Linked DNA regions of Caldimonas brevitalea. The protein of the gene in region 3 interacts with the protein of the main gene of each other region in a pairwise test. Links are inferred from orthologs where the notes say so. Each region holds a gene or a part of one and is shown on either strand. Other genes may lie near its edges. The genes, in order: cysM, ribD and accC.

Region 1 (6,772 bases), 3.4 Mb from region 3 along the record:
CACGCCGGCGCACGATTACAACGACTACGCTGTCGGGCAGCGGCATGCCCTGCCCGTCATCGGCGTGCTGACGCTCGACGCCAAGATCAACGACAACGCCCCGCCCGCCTACCGCGGCCTCGACCGTTTCGAGGCGCGCAAGAAGGTGGTGGCCGACCTGGAAGCGCAGGGTTTCCTGGTCGAGGTCAAGAAGCACAAGCTGATGGTGCCGCGCTGCGAGCGCACCGGCCAGATCATCGAGCCGATGCTGACCGACCAGTGGTTCGTCGCGATGAGCAAGCCCGACGCGAGCGGCAAGTCGATCGCCGAAAAAGCCGTCGAGGTGGTGCAGGACGGCCGCGTGCGTTTTGTGCCCGAGCAGTGGGTCAACACTTACAACCAGTGGATGAACAACATCCAGGACTGGTGCATCTCGCGCCAGCTCTGGTGGGGCCACCAGATCCCCGCCTGGTACGGCAGTGGCGGCGAGCTGTTCGTCGCCCGCAACGAGGACGAGGCCCGCGCAAAAGCGAAGGCGGCGGGCTACGAGGGTGAACTTCGGCGCGACGAAGACGTGCTCGACACCTGGTACTCGTCGGCCCTGGTGCCGTTCTCGTCGCTCGGCTGGCCCAACGAGACCAAGGAACTCGATTTGTTCCTGCCCTCCAGCGTGCTCGTCACCGGCTTCGACATCATCTTCTTCTGGGTCGCCCGGATGATCATGATGACGGTGCACTTCACTGGCCGCGTGCCGTTCCGCCACGTCTACATCCACGGCCTGGTGCGCGACGCGCAGGGCAAGAAGATGAGCAAGTCGGAAGGCAACGTGCTCGACCCGGTCGACCTGATCGATGGCATCGAGCTGGCGCCCTTGCTCGAAAAACGCGCCACCGGGCTGCGCCGCCCCGACACCGCGCCCAAGGTACGCGAGGCGACGAAAAAGGAATTCCCTGACGGCATTCCCGGCTACGGTGCCGACGCCCTGCGCTTCACGTTCGCCGCCCTCGCGAGCCTCGGCCGCAACATCAACTTCGACGCCAAGCGCTGCGAGGGCTACCGCAATTTCTGCAACAAGCTCTGGAACGCCACCCGTTTCGTGCTGATGAACTGCGAAGGCCAGGACAACGGGTTGGCCGAACACGGCGCCGACGCCTGCGGCCCCGGCGGTTATCTCGATTTCTCGGCGGCCGACCGCTGGATCACCGGCGAGTTGCAGCGGGTCGAGCACGCGGTGGAACAAGGTTACGCCGACTACCGGCTCGACAACGTCGCCAACGCCCTCTACCAGTTCGTCTGGGACCAGTACTGCGACTGGTACCTGGAAATCGCCAAGGCGCAGATCGCCAACGGCGACGCCGGGCAGCAACGGGCCACGCGCCGCACCCTAATCCGGGTGTTGGAAACCGTGCTGCGGCTGCTGCACCCCATCACGCCCTTCATTACCGAAGAGCTGTGGCAGAAGGTCGCGCCGGTGGCCGGCCGCAAGGCGCCCGACTCGGACGCGTCCATCGTGCTCGCGCCCTACCCCCGCGCCCAGTTGGAGCGCATCGACGCCCAGGCCGACGCCTGGATCGAGCAGCTGAAAGCGGTGGTCGGCGCGTGCCGCAACCTGCGCAGCGAAATGGGTCTGTCGCCGGCCGAACGCGTGCCCCTCTACACCATCGGCGACGCCGACTTCGTGACCCAGGCGGCGCCGTTGTTGAAGGCGCTGGCGAAAGTCAGTGAAGTGAAACGCTTCGACGACGAAGCGGCCTTTGCCGACGCAACGCGCCAGGCACCGGTGGCGGTGCAAGGTGCGACGCGGCTGGCGTTGCACGTTGAGATCGATGTGGCCGCGGAGCGCGAGCGCCTCGGCAAGGAAATCAAGCGTCTCGAAGGCGAAATCGCGAAGGCGCAAGCGAAACTTAGTAACGAAAGTTTTATCGCCCGCGCTCCCGCTAACGTGGTGGAACAGGAAAAAGTCCGGCTGTCCGATTTCACTGTTACTCTCGAAAGAGTGCGTGAACAGATCTCCCGGCTGGCGTGAAGCTTGCAGTATGGTCTGCCACTCGAATATCAGGAGGAAAACCCACATGCACGTCACCAAAGCAGTCTTTCCGGTCGCCGGCCTCGGCACCCGCTTTTTGCCCGCCACCAAAGCGCAGCCCAAAGAAATGCTGCCGGTGGTCGATAAACCGCTGATTCAATACGCCGTCGAAGAAGCGTATTCCGCCGGCATCCGGGAAATGATCTTCGTCACCGGCCGCACCAAGCGCCCGATCGAAGACCACTTCGACATGGCCTACGAGCTCGAAACCGAACTCGAAGCCGCCGGCAAGCGCGAGTTGCTGAACATCGTGCAGTCGATCAAACCCGACGACATGGAATGCGTGTTCGTGCGGCAACCCAAGATGCTGGGCCTGGGCCACGCGGTGCTGTGCGCCGAGCGCCTGGTCAACGGCCATCCGTTCGCCGTGCTGCTCGCGGACGACCTGATGGTCGGCAAACCGCCGATCATGAGGCAGATGGTCGACCAGTTCGCCGACTGGAAAGCCACCATCATCGCCGTCCAGGAAGTGCCGCCCGAACAGACGCGTCGCTACGGCATCGTCGACGGCACCCCCGTCAACGACCGTCTGATGGACATTCAGCAGATCGTCGAAAAGCCGGCCCCCGAAGCCGCGCCGTCGCGCCTGGGCGTGGCCGGTCGCTACATCCTCACGTCGGGCATCTTCGATGAGATCCGCCGCCAGCCCAAGGGCGTCGGCGGTGAAATCCAGCTCACCGACGGCATCGCCGGCCTGCTGCGTCGCGAAAAGGTGTTTGCCTATCGTTATGACGGCGTGCGCTACGACTGCGGCAGCAAGGAAGGTTTCCTGCAAGCGTCGGTCGAACTGGCACTCGCCCACCCGCAGCTTGGCGCGGGCTTCCGCGAGTATCTGCAGGGTCTCGAACTCTGAAAATGCAAAGGCCCCGGCCGAAACCGGGGCCTGCGCCCCGCTGCCCGGCGGGGTAAGCGCTATCCAGGTGCGCTGGTCACGACGACCGGGCCGGGACCCTGCGGCGCATCACGCGTCGGCCGCCGGCTTCATCGGCTCCCGGGCTTTTTCTCCCCTTGCGTACGTCAGCGGCGCCGCAGCACGTGCACGAACTCTTTGTCGAGCGTTTGCTGCTCGACCAGTTCGTTGCCTGTCTGCTTGGCGAAGGCCTGGAAGTCGCGCAGCGAACCCGGGTCCGTTGCCACCACCTTCAGCAGTTCTCCGCTGTGCATCTCGGCCAGTGCCTTCTTCGCCTTGAGGATGGGCAGAGGGCAGTTGAGCCCGCGGGTGTCGAGTTCTTTGTGAGCGTCCATGGCAATTCCTTCAGGGACGCTGATTTTAGTGGCAGCGCACACCGCAGGAGGCCTCCCCTTCAGCCGGACGGCGCCCGATCGCTGCGGGGATGGCATCCATCCGCACGGTTCCCCGCGTTCTTTGCCTCAGCAAGGGGCGCGGTCGGCCTGGCACAGCGGGAATCGATTCAAAAAACAAAGTCGCCGGCAACCCTGCGCTCACGCCCGTCAACGCCGCGGCAGTTCGACGTACTGCGGCTCATGGCCGCGACGCCGCAGCCACTGCGCCAGGATTTCGCCAGTGCCGGCGCGCCAGCATTTGACATCCTGCGGTGCCAGCAGCTTGTATTCGGCCAGTTCGGGCGACAGCACGATCTCGCCGTGGCAGACCGCGTGGTAGGCGATGATGACCTGGTTCATCTGCTGAAAATCGCAAACGCCCTCCAAGTGCAACGCCGAGACCTGCAATGAAGTCTCCTCGGCGATTTCACGCTTGATGCCTTCCTCGGGCGTCTCGCCAGCCTCCATGAAGCCGGTGACCAGCGCGAACATGCGCCCCGGCCAGGCCGCGTTGCGCGCCAGCAGCAAGCGGCCTTCGCGGTCCGACAGCTCGATGATGGCGGCCAGCACCGGCGTCGGGTTGTTCCAGTGGGTGTAGTGGCAGGCCGGGCAGCGCAGGCGGTCCCGCTCGCCGTCGTGCACGCTGTGCAACTCGGTAGCGCAACGTGGGCAGAATCTGAAGTCGTTCATGGACACGCATCCCCTCACTCGATCAGCGGTGGATCCTACCCGAGCCCCCGAAGCGTCCCTGTCGCCTACGCGCACCGCCTCCTCGCGGCAGGTCAGCAGCAACCAGGCCGGGCCTCACCCACGGCTCGCGCAGGTGGTCGACCGCCACCTGAACACGCGCTTTCAGCGACCTGTCGCGCCCTACAACCATGCCGCCTTCGAGCAGCTGTGCAGGCACTGGGACGGCCGCTCGCCGCTGGTGCTGGACAGCGCCTGCGGCACCGGTGAGAGCAGCGCTGCACTCGCCGCGCGCCACCCGGAAGCGCTGGTGATCGGCGTCGACCAGTCGGCGCAACGGCTGGCGCGCGGCCAGCGCAAACTCGACGCGACGGCAGCGCCCCGCAACCTCCTGCTGCTGCGGGCCGACGCGACCGACCTGTGGGCCCTGATGGCGGCGCACGGCCTGCGGCTGGCGCGGCACTACCTGCTCTACCCCAACCCCTGGCCCAAGGCCGAGCATTTGCAGCGACGCTGGCACGGCCACCCGCGCCTGCCCGACCTGCTGGCGCTCGGTGGAGCGCTGGAACTGCGCAGCAACTGGGCGCTGTACGCCGAGGAGTTTGCGTGGGCGTTGCGGCGGGCCGGCTGGCAGGCCGAGGTCGAGCCGGTGCCCCCCGAGGGGCCGGCCCTGACGCCGTTCGAACTCAAGTACCGCGCCTCGGGCCACGTGCTGTGGCGCGTGCGCGCGGCGCCTCAGGCCGGGAACACGCCGGTCGAGAGATAACGGTCGCCGCGGTCGCAAACGACAAACACGATCGTCGCGTTCTCGACCCGCTGCGCCACCTGCAGCGCGGCCCAGCAAGCGCCGGCTGCGGAGATGCCGGCAAACACGCCTTCCTCGCAGGCCAGCCGGCGCGCCATGTCCTCGGCGTCGGCCTGCGACACGTACACCAACTCGTCGACCCGGCTCGGCTCGTAGATCTTGGGCAGGTACTCCTGCGGCCACTTGCGGATGCCGGGGATGCGCGAACCTTCGCTCGGTTGCGCACCGATGATGCGCACCTCCGGGTTCTGCTCCTTCAGGAAACGCGACACGCCGGTGATGGTGCCGGTGGTGCCCATCGCACTGATGAAATGGGTGATGCGGCCCTGCGTCTCGTCCCAGATCTCCGGGCCGGTGGTCTCGTAGTGGATGCGCGGGTTGTCGGCATTGGCGAACTGGTCGAGCACCCGCCCCTTGCCGTCGCGCTGCATCTGCTCGGCCAGGTCACGCGCGTACTCCATGCCACCGGCCTTGGGCGTCAGCATCAACTCGGCGCCGAAGGCCTTCATCGTCTGGGCCCGCTCGATGCTGAGGTCCTCCGGCATGATCAGCAGCATCCGGTAGCCCCGAACGGCCGCTGCCATTGCCAGCGCGATGCCGGTGTTGCCCGAGGTCGCCTCGATCAGCGTGTCGCCCGGGCGGATGTCGCCGCGCTCCTCGGCACGCCGGATCATGCTGATCGCGGCCCGGTCTTTCACCGAGCCCGCCGGGTTGTTGCCTTCGAGCTTGCCCAGGATGACGTTGCCGCGCCGCGCCTGCTCCACGCCGGGCAGGCGCTGCAGCTGGATCAACGGGGTGCGGCCGATGGTGTCTTCGATGGTTTTGTACTGGGGCATGAGCGTTCTCCTGCCCACATTGTCTCAGGCTTGCGTCAGGCCCGCGGCGCTGTGACATAATCGCCGGCTACATCACCGCGGCATCGCCCGGGGTGGTTCAAGACCGACGCAGCGCACGCTGCGTCACCGCCTGCCCAGGTGGCGAAATAGGTAGACGCAAGGGACTCAAAATCCCTCGCCAGCGATGGCGTGCCGGTTCGAGTCCGGCTCTGGGCACCAATTCAAGCGGTCGCGGGCACTAGCGGTTTCCGCAGCAGTTTCTACGCCTCTTCCGCGCCAGTTTCCGCATCAACCCGTTTTTCGATCGCTGTCCCGCCACGGTGAGTACTTGGCGCGGGCGGTCGAGGCGTCGCTGCAATTTGAAACGCCGCCAGGCCCCGCCTCCCCTAGAGTGGCGCCAGCCCCAACGAAGGGCGCAGGGAGGAACACATGAGCATCTTTCACCGGCTGTGGGACAACCACCCCGGCACGGGCAAGCCGTGCGAGGTCGATGGCAAGCCGAGCTTCGAAAACCAGTGCGCCATCAGGATGGGCGTGGCATTCACGAAGTCAGGCATCAGCATTAAGTCCTGGGGTCTGCGTCACTGCTGGCACCACGACAAGGCCTAAGGTCATGCGCTGGCAGCCGAGGAGATGGCAAACGCGCTGACGAGGGTCATCGTGCCGGGGATGAAGCGCGTCGAGCGCTACAACGGCGCCGAAGCCTTCGACAAGATCGATGGGCGCAAGGGCGTGTTCTTCTGCAAGGACTTCTATGGCGCGCCGCAGACCGGCGACCATATCGACCTTTGGAACGGCTGGCGCCTGACGGCTTTCCAATCGGTCATTAGCATCTACACCAGCTTCGGCAGCCAATACACCAAAGGGCGCATCTGGTTCTGGGAGGTCGCTTGAAACGCATGGCCCATGTGCTTGCATTCGTCGGCGTGCTTCTCGGCATAGGTGCGGCCTGGTGGCTTGCAGGTGCTGCCGTATTCCTATACGCCCCCTACGCCACTGCCGCGGAACAGTTGGACAACGCGGCAGTGATCGGACTTCTTGTTTCCGTGACGGTCCTCTGCCCGCTTCTCGCGTGGGTCGGGTGGCGCATTGGCA
Region 2 (10,452 bases), 460 kb from region 3 along the record:
CCGAGCGGTAACGGTCTTCCGGCGCTTTTTCCATCGCGCGCGAGGCGATAGCGGACAGCGCCGGCGGCACCTGTCGGTTGACGGTTTCGGCCAGCGGTGGCGTGCGCGTCACGACGGCGGTGGCGATCTCGGTCAGTGTCGAGCCCTGGAAAGGTTTGACGCCGGTCAGCAATTCATAGAACACGACCCCGAGCGAGAACACGTCGCAGCGGCGGTCGACCGGCGCGTGGCGCACTTGCTCGGGCGCCATGTAGTAGGGTGAGCCGGCCACGTAGTCGTCGTCTCCGGAGCCATCCTGCGTGCTCGCCACGCGGGCGATGCCGAAGTCGAGCACCTTGGGCTGGGTGCGGCCGACCATGAAGATGTTGGCCGGCTTCACGTCGCGGTGCACCACACCGCGCGAGTGCGCATACGACAGGGCGTCGGCGACGCGACGGATGATCAGGGCGGCTTCCACCGGCGTCGGGCGCCAGCCTTCCTTCAGCAACTGCCGCAGGTCCTTGCCCTTGAGCAGCTCCATCGCGATGTAGGCGCCTTGGGGGCTGGTGCCCGCGTCGAACACCGTGACGATGTGGGGATGGTTGAGGCCGCCGGCCGCACGCGCCTCGTTCAGGAACATCGCATTGAACTGCTCGCGCGCTTCGGGCGAGAGTTCGAGGCTCAGCGTCTTGATGGCGACCAGGCGCGATAACAGCGGGTCGTGCGCCGCATAAACAGTGCCGAGGCCGCCTTCACCCAGGTGGTACTTGAGCGCGTAACGGCTGATGTGGCCGATGGTCGGCAGGTCGTCATAGGACGGACCGTGAGACAGGCTGCGTGCGCCCCCGAGACCCATCAAGGCGTCGGGGCCGAAGACCGAGACGTCGCTACCGTCGGGGTGCAAGGGCGTGGGGGCGGTCACGCTCACGTCGTCCTGCCGGGCCCGGAGGGCGGCACGTTCCGCCTCCAACGCCTGCTCGGGCGTGAGGGCAAAGACGGTCTTCTGAAATTCCACGTCGGCAGCTTAGACGAAGCAATAGGGCGGCTCAACAGTGAGAGTCGTGACAAATGTCCCTTGAACGGGGCGCGCAGTAACGCACCGTGACACTGTGCACAGGGCGCTAACGTCAGAGGGCGCTACGCAGCCGGGCCACCGCTTCTTCGAGCAGGGCCATCCGGCTCGCGTAGGAGAACCTGACATAGCGCTGTGTGTCGGCGTGACCGAAATCACGGCCGGGCGTGATCGCGAGCTGGGCGCGTTGCATCAGCTCGAACACGAAATCCCAGCTGCTGGCGTGATGGGCGGTGCAATCGGCCCAGGCGTAGAACGCGCCGTCGGGCAGCACCGGCACCCGCAGCCCCAACGTGTCGAGGGCCGGCACCAGAAAATCGCGACGGCGCCGGAATTCTTCGCGACGGCGCTCGTACTCGGCCAGGCTGTCGGCTTCGAAACAGGCGAGGGCGGCATGCTGCGCCACGCTGGACGGGCAGATGTAGAGGTTCTGCGCGAGTTTCTCGACCACCGGGACCATGACATCGGGCACCACCAGCCACCCCAGCCGCCATCCTGTCATGCTGAAGTATTTCGAGAAGCTGTTGATGGTGATGATGTCATCGCCCAGCGACAGCGCGGTGTGGCCGTAGGTGGCGTCGAAGCTGAGGCCCAGATAGATTTCGTCGACCAGCGTGACGCCTTGGCGGCGCCGCACGGCGTCGGCGATGCGCCGCATCTCGTCGGGATGGATGGACGTGCCGGTGGGGTTGGACGGCGACGCGAGCAACACACCGCGGCTGCGTTCGCCCCATGCGGCTTCGACGCCGGCGGCGCTGAGCTGGAAGCGTTGTTCCGGGCCGCTGGGCAGCAACACCGCGCGGCCTTGCGCCGCGGCGACGAAATGCCGGTTGCAGGGGTAGCTCGGGTCCGGCATCAGGATCTCGTCGCCGGCGTCGACCAGCGCGAGGCAAGCCAGCTGCAAGGCGCCCGAGGCGCCCGCGGTCAGCACGATGCGGCGCGCCGGCACGTCGACACCGAAACGGTCGCGGTACCAGGCGCTGATGCGTTCCCGCAGCGCTTCCAGGCCCAGCGCCGGGGTGTACTGGGTGAGGCCGTCGCGGATGCAGCGGGCGGCCGCTTCCTGCACCAGCGGCGGGGCCGTGAAGTCGGGTTCGCCGATGTTCAGGTAGATCATCGGCCGGCCGCCCTGGGCCGGGTCGCACAAGGCGCTGCGGGCCAGCACGTCGGCCGCCTTGGCGCACTCCATCACATAGAACGGGTCGATCTGCCCGGCGCGCGCGGCGAACTTCATCGGCGGGCGCTGGCTCAGCGGCGGGCGTTGCGGGCGGCTTCGACCTCGACCGGTCGCAGCTCCACGGCGGCCTTGTCGAGCACGCCGTTGACGTATTTGTGGCCGTCGGTGCCGCCGAAGCTCTTGGCCAGTTCGACCGCCTCGTTGATCGCCACCTTGTACGGGATGTCGACGCAGTGCTTCAGCTCATAGGCGCCGATCATCAGCACCGCGTGTTCGACCGGCGACAGCTCGGTGGTCTTGCGGTCGACGTGGTGGGCCAGGGTCGCGTCAATGTCGGCGGCCTCGCGGATGCAACCGTGCAGCAGCGCGTCGAAATGCGCCAGGTCGGCCTTGTTGAAACCTTCGATCTCGCGCACGTGGGCTTCGATTTCGCCGGCGTCGGCGCCCGACAGCAGCCACTGGTAGAGCCCCTGCAGCGCGAGTTCGCGCGAGCGCCGCCGGGCCGACTTCTGTGCCGGCCGCTTGCCATGGTTGCCCGGCGCCTTGCCGGGTGGTTTGTCGGACGGTTTGTCGGAGGTGCTCACGTCAGGTCTTCCAGCAGGTTGGCCATCTCGACGGCCACGCGGGCGGCGTCACGGCCCTTCTCTTCGGCCCGGGCCCAGGCCTGTGCCTCGTTCTCGACCGTCAGGATGGCGTTGGCAATCGGCACCTGGTGGTCGAGCGACACGCGCGTGACGCCGGCGCCGCTTTCGTTGGCCACCAGCTCGAAGTGATAGGTTTCGCCGCGGATGATGCAGCCCAGCGCGATCAGTGCGTCGTAGCGCTCACTCTCCGCCAGGGCCTGCAGGGCCACCGGCACCTCGAGCGCACCCGGCACCATCACGTGCTCGATGTGCTTGGCCGCCACTTTCAGGTCGTGCAATTCAGCGAGGCAGGCTTCTGCGAGCTTGCCGGTGATGGCTTCGTTGAAACGGGCTTGGACGATGCCGATGCGCAGGTCCTCGCCGTCGAGTTGGATAGCCTGGCCTTTGTCTGCGCCTTGCATGGTGTGTGTGTTTCCGGTCTTGTAGGTTGAGGTGGCGCGTCGTTCAGGCTTGTTCGGGGCCGAAGAAGCCCGTCACTTCCAGGCCGTAGCCGCCCATCATGCTGGGCATGCGCCGCGGGCTGCCGAGCAGCTTCATGCGGGTGACGCCGAGGTCGCGCAGGATCTGCGCGCCGATGCCGTAGGTGCGCAGGTCGATCTGCCCGCGTTGGCGCAACTGCCGCGCATGCTCGGGCTGCAGGTATTCGAGCAGGTCGTCGACGCTCTCGCCGCAGTTCATCAGCACGGCCACCGCGCTGGGCTCCTGCTGCAGCCGCGCCAAGGCCTTGCCGAGCGGCCACGAATGGCCGCACTGGCCGGCGTCGAGCAGGTCGAACACCGACAGCGGCTCGTGCACCCGCACGGCCACCTCGTCTTGTTCGCTCCAGGTGCCGTGGGTGAGGGCCAGGTGCAGGCCTTCCGAGCGATCGCGGTAGGCGATGCAATGGAATTCGCCATGCGGCGTGCGCAAGGTGCGCTCGCCGGCGCGCTGGATCAGGCTTTCGTTGCGGCTGCGGTATTCGATCAGGTCGGCGATGGTGCCGATCTTGAGGCCGTGTTCGCGCGCGAACACTTCGAGATCGGGCAGGCGGGCCATGGTGCCATCGTCGTTCATGATCTCGCAGATCACCGCCGCCGGCGTCAGGCCGGCCATCGCCGACAGGTCGCAGCCCGCCTCGGTGTGACCGGCGCGCATCAGCACGCCGCCGTCCTGCGCCTGCAACGGGAAGATGTGGCCCGGCTGCACCAGGTCGCTGGCCTGGGCGTCGCGGGCAACCGCCACGCGCACCGTCTGGGCCCGGTCGGCCGCCGAGATGCCGGTGGTGACACCCTCGGCCGCCTCGATCGAGACCGTGAAGGCGGTGCCGTGCTTGGTGCCGTTGCGAGGGGCCATCGGCGGCAGCCGCAGGCGCTCGCAGCGCTCGCGCGTGAGCGTCAAACAGATCAGCCCGCGGCCGAACTTGGCCATGAAGTTGATTGCTTCAGGTGTGACATGGTCGGCGGCGAGCACGAGGTCGCCTTCGTTTTCGCGGTCTTCTTCGTCGACCAGGATGACCATGCGGCCGGCCGCCAGCTCGGCAATGATCTCGGGAACGGGAGAGATGGGCATGATGGGGCGCAATTGTAAGTGGCCCGGGTCGGGCCACGGCGGCAGGGCCTTGGAGCGCGGGCCCCGCGGAAGAACGAGGCTGGCGCTCAGCCGCCCGGACGTGTGGACGATGCGCCCGCGACGCCTGCCCCGGCGGTCAGCATGCGCTCGACATAGCGGGCGATGAGGTCGATCTCGAGGTTGACGCGGTGGCCGGCGGCGAGACTGCCGAGCGTGGTGTTGGCGACCGTGTGCGGGATCAGGTTGATGCTCACTTCGGCGCCGTCGGGCGTGTCGACGACCCGATTGACCGTCAGGCTCACGCCGTTGACGGTGATCGAGCCCTTGTAGGCGAGGTAGCGCGCCAGCGCGGGCGGTGCGAGTACACACAGCTCATACGACTCGCCCACGGCCGCGAACCGTGTCACCGTGCCCAGCCCATCGACGTGGCCGGACACCAGATGGCCACCGAGACGGTCTTGCGGGCGCACCGCCTTTTCGAGGTTCACGGGGCCGGGCCGGTCGAGACCGGCGGTCTTGGCGAGACTCTCGGCCGAAACATCGACCGTGAAGCGGCGGCGCTCGGCGTCGAAGCCGGTGGCCGTCATGCAGGCGCCGTTGAGCGCGATGCTGTCGCCGTGCTGCACGTCGTCGAGATAGCCGGGAGGCGTCTCGAGGGTGAGACGGCGGCCGTGCGCGTCGCTGTCGCCCAGCGGCTGCACGTCCACGATGCGGCCGAGGCCGGTCACGATGCCAGTAAACATGGGGCCTATTGTCGCAGGCTCGGCCCAGTCTTGCGCGCCGCGGGGTGGGTCAGAAGCGGTCGCGGCCGGGAATGCGTGCCAGGATGCGCAAGTCGCCGCCGACCGGGGCGACGTCGAGAAACTGCAGCGGGACGGCCTCGTCGAGGCCGCTCAACGGCCCGAAGCGCATCATCTCGCGGCCCTGGCCGATGAGCTTGGGGGCCAGGTAGACCAGGAACTCGTCGACCAGGTTTTCGCGCACGAGAGAGCCGTTGAGCCGGTGGCCGGCCTCGACATGCAGTTCGTTGACGCCGCGCGCGGCGAGGTCGGCGAGCATGGCGGGGAGATCGACCTTGCCGTGCGCGCCGGGTTTCAGTGCGATCTCCGCCCCGCGTTCACGCAAGGCCGCGGCGCGGTCGGCATCGGTGGTCGCGCTGTAGATCAGCGCTGCGCCGGGCGCGTCGAGCAGGCGGGCGGTGGGCGGCGTCTGCAGCTGTGAGTCGACCACCACTCGCAGCGGTTGGCGCGGCGTTTCGATCTCGCGCACGTCGAGCCGCGGGTTGTCGTCGAGCACGGTCCCGATGCCGGTCAATACGGCACTCGACCGCGCTCGCCAGGCATGGCCGTCGGCGCGCGCTTCGGAGCCGGTGATCCATTGGCTGGCTCCGTTGTCGAGGGCGGTGCGGCCATCGAGCGACGCGGCCACCTTCAGCCGCACCCAGGGGCGCTGGCGGACCATGCGCGAGAAGAAGCCGAGATTGATGTCGCGGGCTTCGTCTTCCAGGAGTCCGAAGTCGACCTGGATGCCGGCGGCGCGCAGCCGATCGAGGCCGCGGCCGGCGACGAGGGGGTTGGGATCGCTCGCGGCGACGACAACTCTGTGGACCTGTTCACGAATCAGCGCATCCGCGCAGGGCGGCGTGCGGCCAAAATGTGAACATGGTTCCAATGTGACGTACGCCGTCGCGCCTTGCGCGGTCAGCCCGCGCGATCGGCAGTCGGCCAACGCCGCGGCTTCGGCATGCGGGCCGCCCGCCAGATGGGTATGTCCGGTGCCGATGATCTCGCCTGACGGCGACACCAGGACACATCCCACGGCTGGGTTGGGTGCGCTGAAACGCAAGGCCTGCCGGCCCAGCGCCAGCGCCTGCTGCATGTGCCGTAGATCCGTCACTGCGTCGGTCGCCATGGCGACACTCTCCTTTGATCGAGGGGCCCTGTTATTGTTACCAAAAATACCTTTTGTGCCGTGCGGTCGTCCGTCCGTCGCGGGGTGCCAACAGGCCTTCCACCGTGTGACCACAATCCAGCCATGACATTCTGTCGCTTCAAGCTTTCGCCCGCTTCGGGCCCTGTCGCCAGACGACACCACGCGGGTTTCACGCTGGTGGAGTTGCTGGTGACGTTGGCTGTGCTGGCAGTGGTGCTGGGGCTGGCGGCGCCTGACATGCAACGCTTCCTGGCCCGGCGGGCCGTGGTGGCGCATGTCGATGCCTTCACGTCGTCGATCCGACTGACACGCGCAGAAGCCATCAAGCGAGGTGAAACGGTTTCAATGTGCGTCAGTTCGGATCAGGCCACCTGTCTTGCCGGCGCCGGCGCTACCTGGGACCAGGGCTGGCTGATCTTCGTCGATCGTGATGCAAGCGGCACCTTGGACGCTGGCGATGACGATCAACTGGTGCGGTCAGAGCCGGCCCTGCGCGGCAGTGGCGGGGTGACCACCGATCCGGCAGGCCGGACCAGCGTGACGTTTCGCTCCAACGGCCTGGCCACCGGTGCCGCATTGAATATCACGTTCCAACCCAAGTTGTCTGCCGATGATCCCGGGTACTCCGACTACGAGAAACAAGTCTGCGTGTCCCTGCAAGGTCGAGCGAGGTCGTGCTGAGATGAAGCGCCCGATGAAATATCACGCCCGCGCGCTGGCATTCCAGCGTGGCCTGTCGATGATCGAGATCCTGGTGTCCGTGGTGATCATGTCGCTCGGCATTTTGTCGCTCGCAGCGCTGCTGACCAATGCCACCCGCTACAACAAGACCACCGAGTACCGTTCGGTGGCGACCCTGCTGGCGAACGACATGGCAGACCGCATGCGGGCCAACCGCGACGCGGTGGTCGACGGCTCGTACACCACCGCACTGCCCACCTACAACGTCAACGCGACAGAGCCGCCGAAGGGCACGGGGTGCGAAGCCACGGAATGTACGCCCGCCCAAATGGCGACGCGTGATCTTGCCGATTGGAAACACGCCCTGTTCAACGCGCTGCCGCAGGGCGACGGTTACCTGCTCCTCGACGCCGAGGACAATGCCGTCGACGTCTGGGTGGCCTGGTTGGACCCTGCAGCGAACAGCGACGAGACGACGGTGGGTGACGGTGCCACGGTCAAGGAATGCCCCACGGCCTTCGTCGCGAGCGGGGCCGACCCCATGCCGCGCTGTGCCTATTTCAGGATCAGCCTATGACGCAGTTTCACCGGAGTGCACGGGCCGCGTGCATGCGCGGGCTCTCCCTCGTCGAAGTGATGATTTCGCTGGTGATCGGCCTGATCGTCGTCGGCGCCGTGCTGACGACGTACCTCGGCGTCAGCGGCGGGAGCCGCTACGGCGTCGCCCTCGCACAGATCTCCGAAGATGCCACGCTCGCGATGAACCTGTTGCGCAGCCAGATCGCGATGGCGGGTTACGGGAGGCCGTATGCCGTTGGCGGGCCCGGCGGCAACCAGATGCTCAAGGCCTACAACGGTGAGGTCATCAGGGGCTGTGAGGGCGGTTTCACCGACCCCGCCGTGGCGGGGGGCGTCGGCGCCCTGACGTGCGTGAACAATCCAGCACTGCCGGATGCCATCGCAATCGCCTATGAGGCGGACACGAGCAACACGGTTGGGGTGGGGTCGCCTGCGGTGCCGTCCGACTGTCTCGGCAACGGCTTGACTCTCGTGCCCCCAGTGGGCGCTGCGCCGGGCTACTTTTTGGCCGAAAACCGCTTCTACCTTGATGGTGCGCCGCCCGAGTTGCACTGCAAAGGCTCCGGTGGGGCCCCTGGCACGACGGCGCAGCCCCTGGTTGAGAACGTCGTCGATCTGCAGATCAAGTACGGCGTCGCGACCGGCACCGAGACCCGTGTCGCGGCGAAGTATGTCGATCCCGTTACCGGCATCGACCCTGGCCTGATTGTGTCGGTGCGCGTGTGCATCGTCGTACGCAGCGCGGCGAATGTGATGGACGCGCCGACCGACTATGAAGGCTGCAACGGTACGGTGACCTTTCCCGCGGGGAGTACCGATCGTCGTATGTACCGGGCCTTCACCTCCACCATCGTCCTCCAAAACCGTCTGCTGTAGGGATAACGCATGCCCGGCCTCGATTGCCCCCGCCGCCGTTCCTTGCGCTCGCGCGGCGGACGCCAACACCCCTCCCGCCGATCGGCGCGCGGCGTCGTCCTGATCGTCGTCCTGGTGATGCTGGTCGTGATCGGCCTGACCTCGGTCGGCGTGATGCGCAATTCCCTCAATGCGGATCAGCTGAGCAACAGCCAGCGGCTGCAGTCGCTGGCGATGCATGCCGCGCAGAGCGGGTTGCGCTTCTGCGAGTCGGAGTTGTTGAGGCCCGACGACGAGCGCGAGATCACGCTGCACCCGGTCCAGGATCCACCCCGGTGGGAGACTTGGGCCACCTGGACCGACGGCACGGCGGCGACCGTGCCCGAGGGACGCATCGAGTCGGACAACAGCTCGGTGGTCCCGTCCACACGTCCCCAATGCCTCGCCGAACTGAGTCCCGCGACGGCAGGGAGCAGACGGGTCGTGATCGTGACAGCCCGGGGCTTCAGCCCCGACTTCTCGGCTGATGCCGCGACAGGAAGGACCACCTCAGGGTCGGTGGTCTGGCTTCAATCGACGGTGCTGCTTGGCGAAGAAGCCACCCCTTAAAAACATACAAGGAGCCAGAAATGACTACTCCTGCTACGCGCTTCCCACACTCGGCACTGTCTCGTGCCGTCATCTACCTCACGGTGCTTTGTGTGCACCTGGGGGGGTTGATGCCTGCCGCTTACGCCGCCGAGCCGGCGCAGATTCCGTTGATCACGCGCGAAGGGGCGGCGCCGAAGTCCAACGTCGTGCTGACGATCGACGATTCGGGCTCGATGCGGGCGCAGTGGATGCCCGAAGGCGATGGGAACAACATCAAGGTGGGCACCTACACCGTCAGGTTCCCGGTGACCTCGAACGGGCAGGTGATCGACTTGGTGCCGGGCGACAAGATGAGGCTGGGGTCGGCGCTCGGGACGGTGATGAGCATCCAGGGGGTGGTGACGGCCGAGAAGAGCGCTGGGACGGTATTTCAGCGCCAGATGCGCTCGGCGCAGGTCAACTCGATCTATTACAACCCCGAAAAGCGCTACTTGCCGTGGGTCAAGCCCGACGGAACGCGCTACCCCGACGCCAACCCGGGCGCAGCCTACTGGGACCCGACCGAGCCGACCCTGGGCACGCTCAATCTCACCGCGGCCGCAGGCAATGTGAAGGCCACCTGGTGTACGGCGTACAACAGCTGCAAGGCGAATGAGACGAAATCGTTCTCGCCCGGCTTGTACTACCGGCTGGATCCCCCGACCGCCGACCCGAACGTGGCGTCGAACTACAAGGAATACGACATCCGGACTGGCGGCACCTCCGCCAACCCGTTCAAACGTTACGAAGGCCGCACCGACTGCAAGGCCGACCCGTGTACGCTGGACGAAGAGCGCATCAACTTCGCGAACTGGTTCGTCTATTACCGGTCACGCATGTCGCTCACCAAGGCCGCGATTTCCGAGGCGTTCAACCAGGTCGGTGACGTTGTGCGGATGGGCTGGGGCACGATCAACACGCCGTCGAGTGCGATCGATGGGACCAACACCACGGTGTTGAAGGCAGGCGTGCGCGACTTCAACAAGGACACCCGTGAATCGATTCTGACGAAGGTGCAAGAACTTGACGTTGCGACGACCACGCCGCTGCGAACGGCCGTGGATGCGGTAGGCAAGTATTTCATGCGCACCGACTCCAAAGGCCCCTGGGGGAAGACGCCCGGTTCTGGTAGCGAAGCCAACAATACCCATTTGAGCTGCCGCCGGGCCTACAACATCCTGATGACGGACGGCTACTACAACGACAACTACAGCACCGGCATCAACGAGGACGGCAGCGACGGAACCTCGTATGCCAGCAGCAATCCGCTCGACGCGCCGTACACGCGGTATGTCGCCACGAAGCCGTACGCTGACCCCAACAACGACATGCTGGCCGATGTGGCCATGAAGTAC
Region 3 (10,446 bases):
CTGGAACCCGCCGCCGGCCCGCTGGCGCTGGCCATCGACGTGAACGACGGCGACGCGCAACAAGGCGACAATACCGCCGGCGACAACACCCCCCCCTCGGCTGCCTGACCCTTGATGAAGAAGTTCTCCACCCTGCAGATCGCGCTGGCGATTTCGATCAGCGTGCATGCCGTGTTGCTGACGGCTCGCTTCGTCGACCCGGAGGGCTTCAACCGGATGTTCGAGGACACACCGCTCGAGGTGGTGCTGGTCAATGCCCGGTCGAACGAGGCCCCGGTGAAGGCGCAGGCGATCGCGCAGGCCAATCTGGCCGGCGGCGGCGAGGCCGAAAAAGGCCGCGCCACGTCGCCCCTGCCGCCGTCCGCGTTGACCGCCACCGGCGATGCGATGGAAGACGCGCGCAAGCAGGTCGAGGCCTTGCAGGAGCAGCAGAACCGGCTGCTGACACAGCTCAAGCGCGAGCTGGCCGCCCTGCCGCCGCCCGACCCGCAACGGGACCAGGGCACGCCCGAGCACAAAGCCCAGGAAGAGCGCCGCCGTCAGCTGCTGCGCATGCTGGCCGAGATCGAAAAGCGCATCAACGAAGAAAACGCGCGCCCCAAGCGCCGCTACATCAGCCCCAGCACGCGTGAAGAGGTCTACGCGATCTATTACGACCAGCTGCGTCGCAAGATCGAAGACCGCGGCACACGCAATTTCCCGGAACACCAGGGCAAGAAGCTGTATGGCGAGTTGACGATGATCGTGACCGTGGACGCCCACGGCCAGGTGGTCGACACCGAGATCGTGCAGCACTCCGACTCGCCGGTGCTCGACCGACGGGCGATCGCGATCGTCGAGGCCGCCGGCCCGTTCGGCGCCTTCTCGCCAGCGATGCGCGCCAAGGCCGACCAGATCGTCGTCGTGTCGCGCTTTCGTTTCACGCGTGACGCTGCGCTCGAGACCACGCTGACCACCAACTGAACACGATGGACCGCTATGCCGTGGCCGGGAATCCGGTCGAACACAGCAAGTCGCCCGACATCCACGCCCGCTTCGCGGCACAGACCGGCCAGGCGCTGACCTACGAGCGCTTGCTGGTGCCCCTCGACCGCTTCGAGACCACGCTGCGCGCCTTCGCGGCCAGCGGTGCCAAGGGTTGCAACGTGACAGTGCCGTTCAAGTTCGAGGCCTGCCGCGCGGCCCACCGGGTCAGCGAACGCGCACGTCTGGCGCAGGCGGCCAACGTGTTGTGTTTCGAGCCGCAGGGCGGCTGGTTCGCCGACAACACCGACGGCAGCGGCCTGGTGGCCGACCTGCGGCACAACGCCGGCGTCGACCTGGCGGGGCGCGACCTGCTGCTGATCGGCGCGGGCGGCGCGGCCGCCGGCGTGTTGGCACCGCTGATCGACCTGCGGCCGCGCCGTGTCGTGGTCGCCAACCGCACGCTGCACAAGGCGCAGGCGCTGGTGCAAACCCATGCCGCCTGGGCGGCCGAACGCGACGTGACGCTGCAGGCGAGTGGGCTCGAGGACTGCGGCAGCGGCTACGCACTGGTGCTGAACGCGACCGCGAGCAGCCTGCAAGGCGGCGGCGTGCCGGTGGCGGGGCGCGTGCTCGGCCCCGGCGCACTCGCCTACGACATGATGTATGGCCCGGCGGCCGCCGGTTTCCTCGAGTGGGCGGCCGAACACGGTGCCAGCGGGCGCGATGGGCTGGGCATGCTGGTTGAACAGGCGGCCGACGCCTTCGCGCTGTGGCGCGGCGTGCGCCCCGAGACCACCGAAGTGCTGGCCGCGCTGCGGCGTGGCGAGGTCTGAGCGGCCCGCGATGGGAAAGCGTTTGCTCCGTCTGGTCGGCCGCTGGCTGACGTTGTGTCTGCTGTCGGCGATCGCGCTGCAGCTCTACTTCCTGGCGCGCGTCGCCTTGATGGCGGTGGTCGACCCGCAGTCGACCACCTTCGAACGCTCGGAAGCCTGGCGCATCATGAAGGTGCAGCACCGGCTGCCGTGGCGCCAGGAATGGCGCGACTACGACCAGATCTCGGACCACCTGAAACGCGCGGTGATCGCCTCCGAAGATGCCGGCTTCGCCGACCATGAAGGGGTCGAGTGGGAGGCGCTCGAGAAGGCGTGGGAGCGCAACCTGAAGGCGCAGGAGCGCGCCGACAAGTACAACCAACGGCTTTTGCAGCGCGCCGCGCGCACGCCCGACCGGCCGGTGAAGATGCGGCAGGCGCGTGTGGTGGGCGGCTCCACCATCACCCAGCAGTTGGCCAAGAACCTGTTTCTGTCGTCCGACCGCAGTTTTCTGCGCAAGGGGCAGGAGTTCGTGATCACTTTCATGCTCGAAGCATTGCTCGGCAAGCAGCGCATCCTCGAGATCTACCTCAACCACGTCGAGTGGGGCGAGGGTGTGTTCGGCGCCGAGGCAGCGGCGCGGCACTATTTCAGGATCGGCGCGGCGGAGCTGTCGCCGGCCCAGGCGGCGCGGCTCGCGGTGATGTTGCCGGCGCCGAAACGCTTCGAGAAGCGGCCCGGCTCGGCCTACGTGCGCGGACGCGCCGCCACCGTGCTCGCCCGCATGCGCGCCGTGCAGCTGCCCTGAGCCCTTGCGCCGGCAGCGCTCCAGGGCGGGCTGCGCCGCAAGGCGGTCCCGGCACTCCTAGAATGGCCTGTTCGGGCCCGACGGGCCCTCTGCTTCCTTTTACCCTCATGGCCTCCAACTCCGCTTCCGCGCTCGCGTCCGAGATTGCCGCCACCGCCGCCCGGCTGATCGTCGAGGAAGGCATGGAGTACGGCCCGGCCAAGCGCAAGGCTGTCAAAGTCCTCAACAAGCGCGGCCTCGGCAACCTGGACCTGCCCAGCAATGAGCTGGTCGAGGAAGAAGTGCGCGCATACATCGAGATCTTTTGCGGCGACACGCAGCCGGGCGAGCTGGCGGCGCTGCGGCGGATCGCCTTGCGCTGGATGGAGCGCCTGGCCGAGTTCCAGCCCCATCTGACCGGTGCGGTGTGGAACGGCACCGCGACGCGGCTCAACGACGTCTGGCTCAACCTCTTCTGCGACGACCCGAAATCGGCCGAGATCCTGCTGATCGGCAAGCGGGTCGACTACGACGCCGGCAGCGTGGTCGGCTTCCGCGGCGACACGGTCGATGTGCTGACGATGTCGGAGGCGAGCCCCGAACTGGGCATGCGCGTGTTGGTGCACCTGGTGATCTACGACCGCGATGACCTGCGCGGCGCGGTCAAGGCCGACGCACGCGGGCGCGCCGAGCGCGGCAGCACGGCGGCCGTGCGCGCCTTGCTCGAGGAAACGCCGTGAAACGCCGGGCTCTGCTGGTGAGCGCAGGCGCGGCCGCGGCGGCCGCCGGGGCCGGGCTCGCGTGGTGGCAGCTGGCGGGGCGGGCGCAACCCCACGACGGTCTGTGGGACGCGCGCTTCGAGACACCCGAGGGCGAGTTTCTGTCGCTCGCCGACTACCGGGGCGGCCCGCTGCTGCTCAACTTTTGGGCCACCTGGTGCGCCCCCTGCGTGCGCGAGATGCCGCAAGTCGACCGCTTCTTCCGCGAATTCCGCGCCCGCGGGTGGCAGGTCGTCGGCATGGCGGTTGACAACGCCCCGCAGGTACGCGAGTTTCTGGCGCGGCGTGTGCAGGTGAGTTTTCCGGTGGCGATCGCCGGGTACGCCGGCGTGACCTGGTCGCGCTCGCTGGGCAACGCCCAAGGGGGCTTGCCCTTCACGGTTGCCTTCGGCGTGGACGGCGACGTGGCCCACCGCAAGCTCGGCGAGACCCATTACGACGAGTTGGCCGGCTGGGCAAGAGGGAGTTGACCGGGCGCCACGCCAGCGCGACGGTCCGGAAACAATTTCTCGACATTTGCTCCGATTTGCGCGTAAAGTCACGGCTTCTCAATTCGAGGGTGCCGTTCAACCCTCAACGCCGATGACCATTCTTGTCCTGCATGGCCCGAACCTCAACCTGCTCGGCACCCGCGAGCCGGAGGTCTATGGTTCGACCACGCTGGCAGAAATCGATGCAGATCTGATGAAGATCGCTGCAGATCGAGGCGTCAAGCTGAACAGCTTCCAGAGCAATCACGAAGGCGCCCTGATCGACCGCGTGCAAGCCGCGCGCGACGATGGCACCCGCTACATCGTCATCAACCCGGGCGGCTACACGCATACCAGCGTGGCGTTGCGGGACGCCCTGGCGGCGGTGGCGCTGCCCTTCGTCGAGGTGCATTTGTCCAACGTTCACAAGCGTGAGGACTTTCGCCGCCACTCCTATTTCTCGGAACTTGCCGACGGCGTGATCTGCGGCCTGGGGGCCACCGGCTACCGGCTGGCGCTGCTCTACGCGCTCGAGCGCCTGGCCCCACCGGGCCAAGGATAATCCCGTCCACTTCCCGCCGTAGACACACATAAAGAAAGAGGAACCGGCCCTCGGGACGTGTTCCACCTGAAAAACAGCGGCCTGCGCCGCGTTGGAGAGCACCATGGACCTACGCAAGCTGAAAACACTGATCGACCTGGTGTCCGAGTCGAACATCTCGGAGCTGGAGATCACCGAAGCCGACGGCAAGGTGCGCATCGTGAAGTCGGATGGCCACGCTGCGGCCGGCCCAGTGGCCGCCGCGCCGGTGGCGCAGGCGCCAGTGCAGCCCGCGCCGGCGCCCGCTCCGGCTGTCGCCGGTGCCGCTGCGGCGCCTGCACCCGCGCCGGCGGAATTCAGCGGCCATGTGGTCAAGTCGCCGATGGTCGGCACTTTCTACCGTGCCTCCAGCCCGGGCGCCAAGCCCTTCGCGGAGCTCGGCCAGCAGGTCAAGGAAGGCGAGGCCATCTGCATCATCGAAGCGATGAAGATCATGAACGAGATCGAAGCCGACAAGTCGGGCACGGTCACCAAGATCCTGTGCGAGAACGGGCAGGCGGTGGAGTACGGGCAGCCGCTGTTCGTGATCGAGTGAGATCGTTCCCAGCCGTCACGACCTCCCGTCGCTGCCACCCGCGGCGGCGACACGAGGCCCGGATGCGCGACGACGCGCGCCCGCTGGCCACCGCGAAATGCGCCGCGCGCCCTGCGCGCGGCGATCGAGCCGAGCACGATGTTTAAAAAGATACTCATAGCCAACCGGGGCGAGATCGCGCTGCGCATCCAGCGCGCCTGCCGTGAGATGGGCATCAAATCCGTGGTGGTCTATTCCGAGGCCGACCGCGACGCCAAGTATGTGAAGCTGGCCGACGAAGCGGTGTGCATCGGCCCCGCGCCGTCGGCACAGAGCTACCTCAACATGCCGGCCATCATCTCGGCCGCCGAGGTGACCGACGCCGAGGCGATCCACCCCGGCTACGGCTTCCTGTCGGAAAACGCCGACTTCGCCGAGCGTGTCGAGAAGAGCGGCTTCGCCTTCATCGGCCCGTCGCCCGAATCGATCCGACTGATGGGCGACAAGGTGTCGGCCAAGAACGCGATGATCAAGGCCGGCGTGCCCTGCGTGCCGGGCTCCGAAGGCGCCCTGCCGGAGGACCCGAAAGAGATCATCAAGATCGCGCGCGCCGTCGGCTACCCGGTCATCATCAAGGCCGCCGGCGGCGGCGGTGGCCGCGGCATGCGGGTGGTGCACACCGAGGCCGCGCTGATCCACGCGGTGCAGACCACGCGCGCCGAGGCCGGGGCGGCCTTCGGCAATCCGTCGGTCTACATGGAGAAGTTCCTCGAGAACCCGCGCCACGTCGAGATCCAGGTGCTGGCCGACCAGCACCGCAATGCGGTCTACCTGGGCGAGCGCGACTGCTCGATGCAGCGCCGCCACCAGAAGATCATCGAGGAAGCGCCGGCGCCGGGCATTCCCAGGCGCATCATCGAACGCATCGGCGCACGCTGTGCGGACGCCTGCAAGAAGATCGGCTACCGCGGTGCCGGCACCTTCGAGTTCCTGTACGAAAACGGCGAGTTTTATTTCATCGAGATGAACACCCGGGTGCAGGTCGAACACCCGGTGACGGAGCTGGTGACCGGCATCGACATCGTGCAGATGCAGATCCGTGTGGCGGCCGGCGAGAAGCTGCCGTTCGCACAGCGCCACATCACGATGAAGGGCCACGCCATCGAGTGCCGCATCAACGCCGAGGACCCGTACAAGTTCACGCCCTCGCCGGGCCGCATCACGATGTGGCACGCGCCGGGCGGCCCCGGCGTGCGCGTCGATTCGCACGTCTACACCAACTACTTCGTGCCGCCCAACTACGACTCGATGATCGGCAAGATCATCGTGCACGGCGACACGCGGGAACAGGCGCTGGCGCGCATGAGCATCGCACTGTCAGAGACGCTGGTCGAGGGCATCCTGACCAACATCCCGTTGCACCGCGAACTGGTGGTCGACGCCAAGTTTGTCGAGGGTGGCACCAGCATCCACTATCTGGAAGGCTGGATGAGCCAGCACAAGCGCTGACCGGAGCCCGCCGTCATGTTCGAACTCGTCCTGCTGGCCCGCGAGGCCGATGTCGACACCGTCTCCGACGCCTTGATGGAGCTGGAAGCCTTGTCGGTGTCGGTGGAGGACGCCGATGCGGACACCGAGGCCGAACATGCACTGTTCGGCGAGCCCGGCATGCCGGCACCACGCGGCGGTTGGGACCGCTCGACGCTGAAGGCCTTGTTCCCCGACGAACCCGCCGCCACCGAAGCCGCCACGCTGCTGCTCGCGCAGGAGTGGGCGGGCGACGTCCACGTGGTGGCCATCCAGGCCGTCGAAGAGCAGGACTGGGTGCGATTGACACAATCGCAGTTCGCGCCGGTCGAGATCACGCCCGAGTTCTGGATCGTGCCGAGCTGGCACCAGCCGCCCGCGCAGGCGACCCGCGTGATCCGCCTCGACCCCGGCCTCGCCTTCGGCACCGGCACCCATCCGACCACCCGGATGTGCTTGCGCTGGATCGCGCGCCAGCCGGCCAGCACGCAGGCGCAATGGCAGCGGGTGCTCGACTACGGCTGCGGCTCGGGCATCCTGGCCATCGGCGCCGCGCTGCACGGGGCCCGCGACATCGATGCGGTCGACATCGACCCGGCTGCGGTCGAGTCCACGCTTGCCAACGCCGCGGCCAACGGCGTGCAACTGAACGCCGGGCTGCCCGACCGGGCCACCGGCCGCTATCCGCTGGTGCTGGCCAACATCCTGGCGTCGCCGCTGAAGCTGCTCGCGCCGCTCCTGACCGGCCACGTCGCGCCCGCAGGACATCTGGTGCTGGCCGGCATCCTCGAGCGGCAGGCCGAGGAATTGCAGCAGGCCTATGCCGCGATGTGCCGGCTCGAGGTGAGCGACCGCGAGGACGGCTGGATCCTGATGACGGCACGCCTGGGCGACACGGTGTGACGCGGGCGGTGCCCATGCTGATGGCATCATTCGCGCGATGAGCCTGGCCACCCGCTGCCCCGCCTGCAACACCACCTTCCGGGTGGTGCAAGACCAGCTCAAGGTGTCCGAGGGTTGGGTCCGCTGTGGCCGCTGCAACGAAGTCTTCAACGCCATCGAGGGGCTGTTCGACCTCGATCGTGAAGGCACGCCGTCGCAGCCGATGCCGCTGCCCGGGCGGCCGGAGGCGGTCGACAGCGAGTACCCGGCCTTCCAGAGCACCCTCAGCGAACCGCCCCCGTCCGTGGTGCCGGAGCCGCTCGAGATCGCACAGGAGGCGCCGCCGACGGCGCCGGCCCCCCTGCCGCCCCCGCCCGGCCCGACCGCCCCAACCGCCCCGGTCGCGGCAGCCGCTGCAGCCGCAGCCGCATTCGCGCGCAACGCACCGTCGCCGGCCGAGATCGCCGCCGAGATCGACGACAACGTCGCACCGACCGCCTACGAGGTGCTCGACTCCAGCTTCCTCGACCGCAGCACCTATGGCTCGGTGCAACCCGGCGACCTCGACGATGGCTTTGCGGACGCCCGCTTCGACAGCACGCACGAAGCGCTCGAGCTCGAGTCGGAAGCGGTGGCTGCCGGCGCCCCCGCCTGGCAGCCCAAGACCCTCGGCAACGCGCGGAAGAAGTCGCACAAGCCGGCCCGATCCAAAAAGGCGGCTGCCGCGCGACGCCCGCCGGAGGACCCGAACGCACCCGAGTTCCTGCGCAAAGCCGAACGCGAGGCGCATTGGCAGTCCCCGCGCATGCGCCTCGGGCTGTCGCTGTTTGCGCTGCTGCTCGGCCTCACGCTGGTGCTGCAAATCGCGCTGCAGTGGCGCGACTGGCTGGCGGTGTACCGCCCGGCCCTGCGGCCGACGCTGGTGCAGTTGTGCCGTGTCGCCGGTTGCACGGTCGGACCGCTGCGCCGCATCGACGACGTGGTGGTCGACAGCAGCAGCCTGGCCCGCGGTAGCGGCCCCGACGCCTACCGCCTCAGCGTGCTGCTGCGCAACCGTGGACCGGTGGCGCTGGCACTGCCTCACATCGACCTCACCCTCAGCGACGGCAACGGCGACCTCGTCGCCCGCCGCGCCTTGGCTCCGCGCGACTTCGGCGTCGGCGACAGCATCGACGCCGGGGCCGAAGTCACGCTCACGCTCGACCTCTCGACCCCGGGGCATCGCGTCGCCGGGTTCACGGTCGAAGCCTTCTACCCCTGACGCACGGGCAACAACCACTGCCCCAAGGAGCATCCATGTCGGCTTTGATCTGCGGTTCGCTCGCATTCGACACCATCACCGCCTTCCACGGCCGCTTCCGGGAGCAGATCCTGCCGGAGCAGATCCACATCCTGAACGTGTCGTTCCTGGTGCCCACCTTGCGGCGCGAGTTCGGGGGCTGTGCGGGCAACATCGCCTACACGCTGAAGCTGCTCGGCGGCGAGCCGCTGGTGATGGCCGCGCTCGGGGCCGACGGGCACGACTACCTGGAACGGCTGCGCGGCCTGGGCCTGTCGACCGAGTTCGTGCGCACCGTCAGCCACACCTACACGGCCCAGGCCATCATCATGACCGACGCCGAAAACAACCAGATCACCGCCTTCCACCCCGGCGCGATGCAGTACGCGCACGAGACACTGGTACAGCCCCGGCCCGACATCCAGGTCGCCATCGTCGCGCCCGACGGGCGCGATGCGATGCTGCAGCACGCCGAGCAACTCGCGGATGCGCGCATCCCCTTCATCTTCGACCCTGGCCAGGGGCTGCCGATGTTCAACGGCGACGAGCTGCGCCGCTTCGTCTCGCTCGCCACCTGGGTCACCGTCAACGACTACGAAGGCAAGCTGCTGTGCGAGCGCACCGGCCAGAGCCTGCAAGAGCTGTCGCGCTCGCATCTGAAGGGCATCATCGTGACGCTGGGGGCCGAAGGCTGCGACGTGTGGACGCAGGGCCAGTCGCAGCGTGTGCCGGGCGTGCCGGCCACTTCGGTGGTCGATCCCACCGGCTGCGGCGACGCCTTCCGCGGGGCGCTGCTCTATGGTCTGGAACGAGGCTGGGACCTGGCACGTTGCGCCGAGCTGGGCAACCGGGTCGGGGCAATCAAGATCGCGAGCAACGGGCCGCAGAACCACACGCTGGACCTCGCCGCACTGGGCCTGACCTGATGGGGGTGCCGGCGGCGCCGCCTGCTGTCCCTGCCGCGCGCCCGCGATCGATCGCCGATCGATCACGTGGAGCCCGCTGCCGCTGATCCATCACGCCGGCGGATCGTCACCGCCGATGGCCGCGCGCGACCGCGGGCCCACGCCCTTCTCTATATATGTATATATATAAATAGAGCGAGGGCTTCGAGGGGGTGCTCGGGCCAAAAGTGCCGCCCCCCAGCCACGCCGACCGCCACACCGACCGCCACGTCCACACCGCCACGTCGCCGCAGGCCCGTGTGGACCCACGGCGCGCCGACAAGGCACCACTACCCCTCGGGTGCGAGCCGCTGCATCGCGTTGGCCAGCGCCTCGTCATCGGGGCAGCAGGCCAGCACTGTCTTGCGCCGGCTCGTCTGCCCCCTCAGCAGTTCGACCTGGCCCCGCGGCAGGCCCAGGCGCTCGGCGACCCAGCGCAGCAGCGCTTCGTTGGCCTTGCCGTCCACCGGCGGAGCCTGCAGCCGGACCCTCAAGGCGCCGTCGTGCAGCCCGACACATTGGGTGCGGCTCGCATTGGGCACCACGCTGACGTCGATCTCCAGGCCGCGGCGCGAGCGGCGCAGATAGGCAGGCAGGACGGGGTCCATCACACGCTCTTGACGGGGCCGTGGCCCAAAAGAAAAAACCCGGCCGAGGCCGGGCTTGGAGTACAGCCTCGAAGGCGACTCAGGGCTTCGCGCCCGTCGGGAAAGGCCAAGCCGCCTGCGGGCTGAGAGTCGTCTTCGCGGCGGGAGCCGCCGGTTTCGCAGCAGGCGCAGCAGCAGGTGCGGCAGCAGCCGCCTTCTTCGCAGCAGGCTTCTTCGCGGCTTTCTTGGCAGCAGCCTTCTTCGCAGCCGGCTTCTTGGCGACAGCCTTCTTGGCCGT

What was found.
Region 1: the proteins of accC (region 3) and cysM interact in binary tests that used the Escherichia coli proteins (3 or more experiments, as listed by UniProt). The link is inferred for Caldimonas brevitalea from one-to-one orthologs.
Region 2: the proteins of accC (region 3) and ribD interact in binary tests that used the Escherichia coli proteins (3 or more experiments, as listed by UniProt). The link is inferred for Caldimonas brevitalea from one-to-one orthologs.

The regions. Positions count from the first base shown.
Region 1 is NZ_CP011371.1:4,597,223-4,603,994, forward strand. The notes cover bases 3,725-6,672. They hold cysM (cysteine synthase CysM), read right to left. Parts: upstream 5,678-6,672; coding sequence 4,772-5,677; downstream 3,725-4,771. Other genes in these bases: AAW51_RS19300 (NUDIX domain-containing protein), read right to left, coding at 3,725-4,039; trmB (tRNA (guanine(46)-N(7))-methyltransferase TrmB), read left to right, coding at 4,068-4,802. In the rest of the region: AAW51_RS19285 (valine--tRNA ligase), read left to right, coding at 1-2,005; UTP--glucose-1-phosphate uridylyltransferase GalU, read left to right, coding at 2,052-2,918; AAW51_RS19295 (sulfurtransferase TusA family protein), read right to left, coding at 3,083-3,310; more of AAW51_RS19300, read right to left, coding at 3,518-3,724. UniProt on the Escherichia coli protein: Two cysteine synthase enzymes are found. Both catalyze the same reaction. Cysteine synthase B can also use thiosulfate in place of sulfide to give cysteine thiosulfonate as a product.
Region 2 is NZ_CP011371.1:1,646,483-1,656,934, forward strand. Bases 4,273-7,175 are described here. They hold ribD (bifunctional diaminohydroxyphosphoribosylaminopyrimidine deaminase/5-amino-6-(5-phosphoribosylamino)uracil reductase RibD), read right to left. Parts: upstream 6,332-7,175; coding sequence 5,213-6,331; downstream 4,273-5,212. Other genes in these bases: ribBA (bifunctional 3,4-dihydroxy-2-butanone-4-phosphate synthase/GTP cyclohydrolase II), read right to left, coding at 4,273-4,420; AAW51_RS07195 (riboflavin synthase), read right to left, coding at 4,507-5,163; AAW51_RS27950 (GspH/FimT family pseudopilin), read left to right, coding at 6,455-7,033; pilV (type IV pilus modification protein PilV), read left to right, coding at 7,047-7,175. Outside these bases: AAW51_RS07170 (serine/threonine-protein kinase), read right to left, coding at 1-994; AAW51_RS07175 (pyridoxal phosphate-dependent aminotransferase), read right to left, coding at 1,107-2,285; transcription antitermination factor NusB, read right to left, coding at 2,300-2,812; ribH (6,7-dimethyl-8-ribityllumazine synthase), read right to left, coding at 2,809-3,273; more of ribBA, read right to left, coding at 3,317-4,272; more of pilV, read left to right, coding at 7,176-7,610; AAW51_RS27955 (PilW family protein), read left to right, coding at 7,607-8,488; AAW51_RS07220 (pilus assembly PilX family protein), read left to right, coding at 8,498-9,076; AAW51_RS07225 (pilus assembly protein), read left to right, coding at 9,097-10,452. UniProt on the Escherichia coli protein: Converts 2,5-diamino-6-(ribosylamino)-4(3h)-pyrimidinone 5'-phosphate into 5-amino-6-(ribosylamino)-2,4(1h,3h)-pyrimidinedione 5'-phosphate.
Region 3 is NZ_CP011371.1:1,188,795-1,199,240, reverse strand. What follows is about bases 4,367-7,263. They hold accC (acetyl-CoA carboxylase biotin carboxylase subunit), read left to right. Parts: upstream 4,367-5,088; coding sequence 5,089-6,438; downstream 6,439-7,263. Other genes in these bases: prmA (50S ribosomal protein L11 methyltransferase), read left to right, coding at 6,454-7,263; accB (acetyl-CoA carboxylase biotin carboxyl carrier protein), read left to right, coding at 4,480-4,950; aroQ (type II 3-dehydroquinate dehydratase), read left to right, coding at 4,367-4,376. Also shown: AAW51_RS05315 (ribonuclease catalytic domain-containing protein), read left to right, coding at 1-108; AAW51_RS05310 (energy transducer TonB), read left to right, coding at 115-963; aroE (shikimate dehydrogenase), read left to right, coding at 969-1,799; AAW51_RS05300 (transglycosylase domain-containing protein), read left to right, coding at 1,810-2,586; AAW51_RS05295 (hypothetical protein), read left to right, coding at 2,694-3,305; AAW51_RS05290 (TlpA family protein disulfide reductase), read left to right, coding at 3,302-3,814; more of aroQ, read left to right, coding at 3,927-4,366; more of prmA, read left to right, coding at 7,264-7,359; AAW51_RS30620 (zinc-ribbon and DUF3426 domain-containing protein), read left to right, coding at 7,397-8,599; AAW51_RS05260 (carbohydrate kinase family protein), read left to right, coding at 8,635-9,543; AAW51_RS05255 (DUF167 domain-containing protein), read right to left, coding at 9,852-10,169; AAW51_RS05250 (histone H1-like DNA-binding protein), read right to left, coding at 10,249-10,446. UniProt on the Escherichia coli protein: This protein is a component of the acetyl coenzyme A carboxylase complex; first, biotin carboxylase catalyzes the carboxylation of the carrier protein and then the transcarboxylase transfers the carboxyl group to form malonyl-CoA.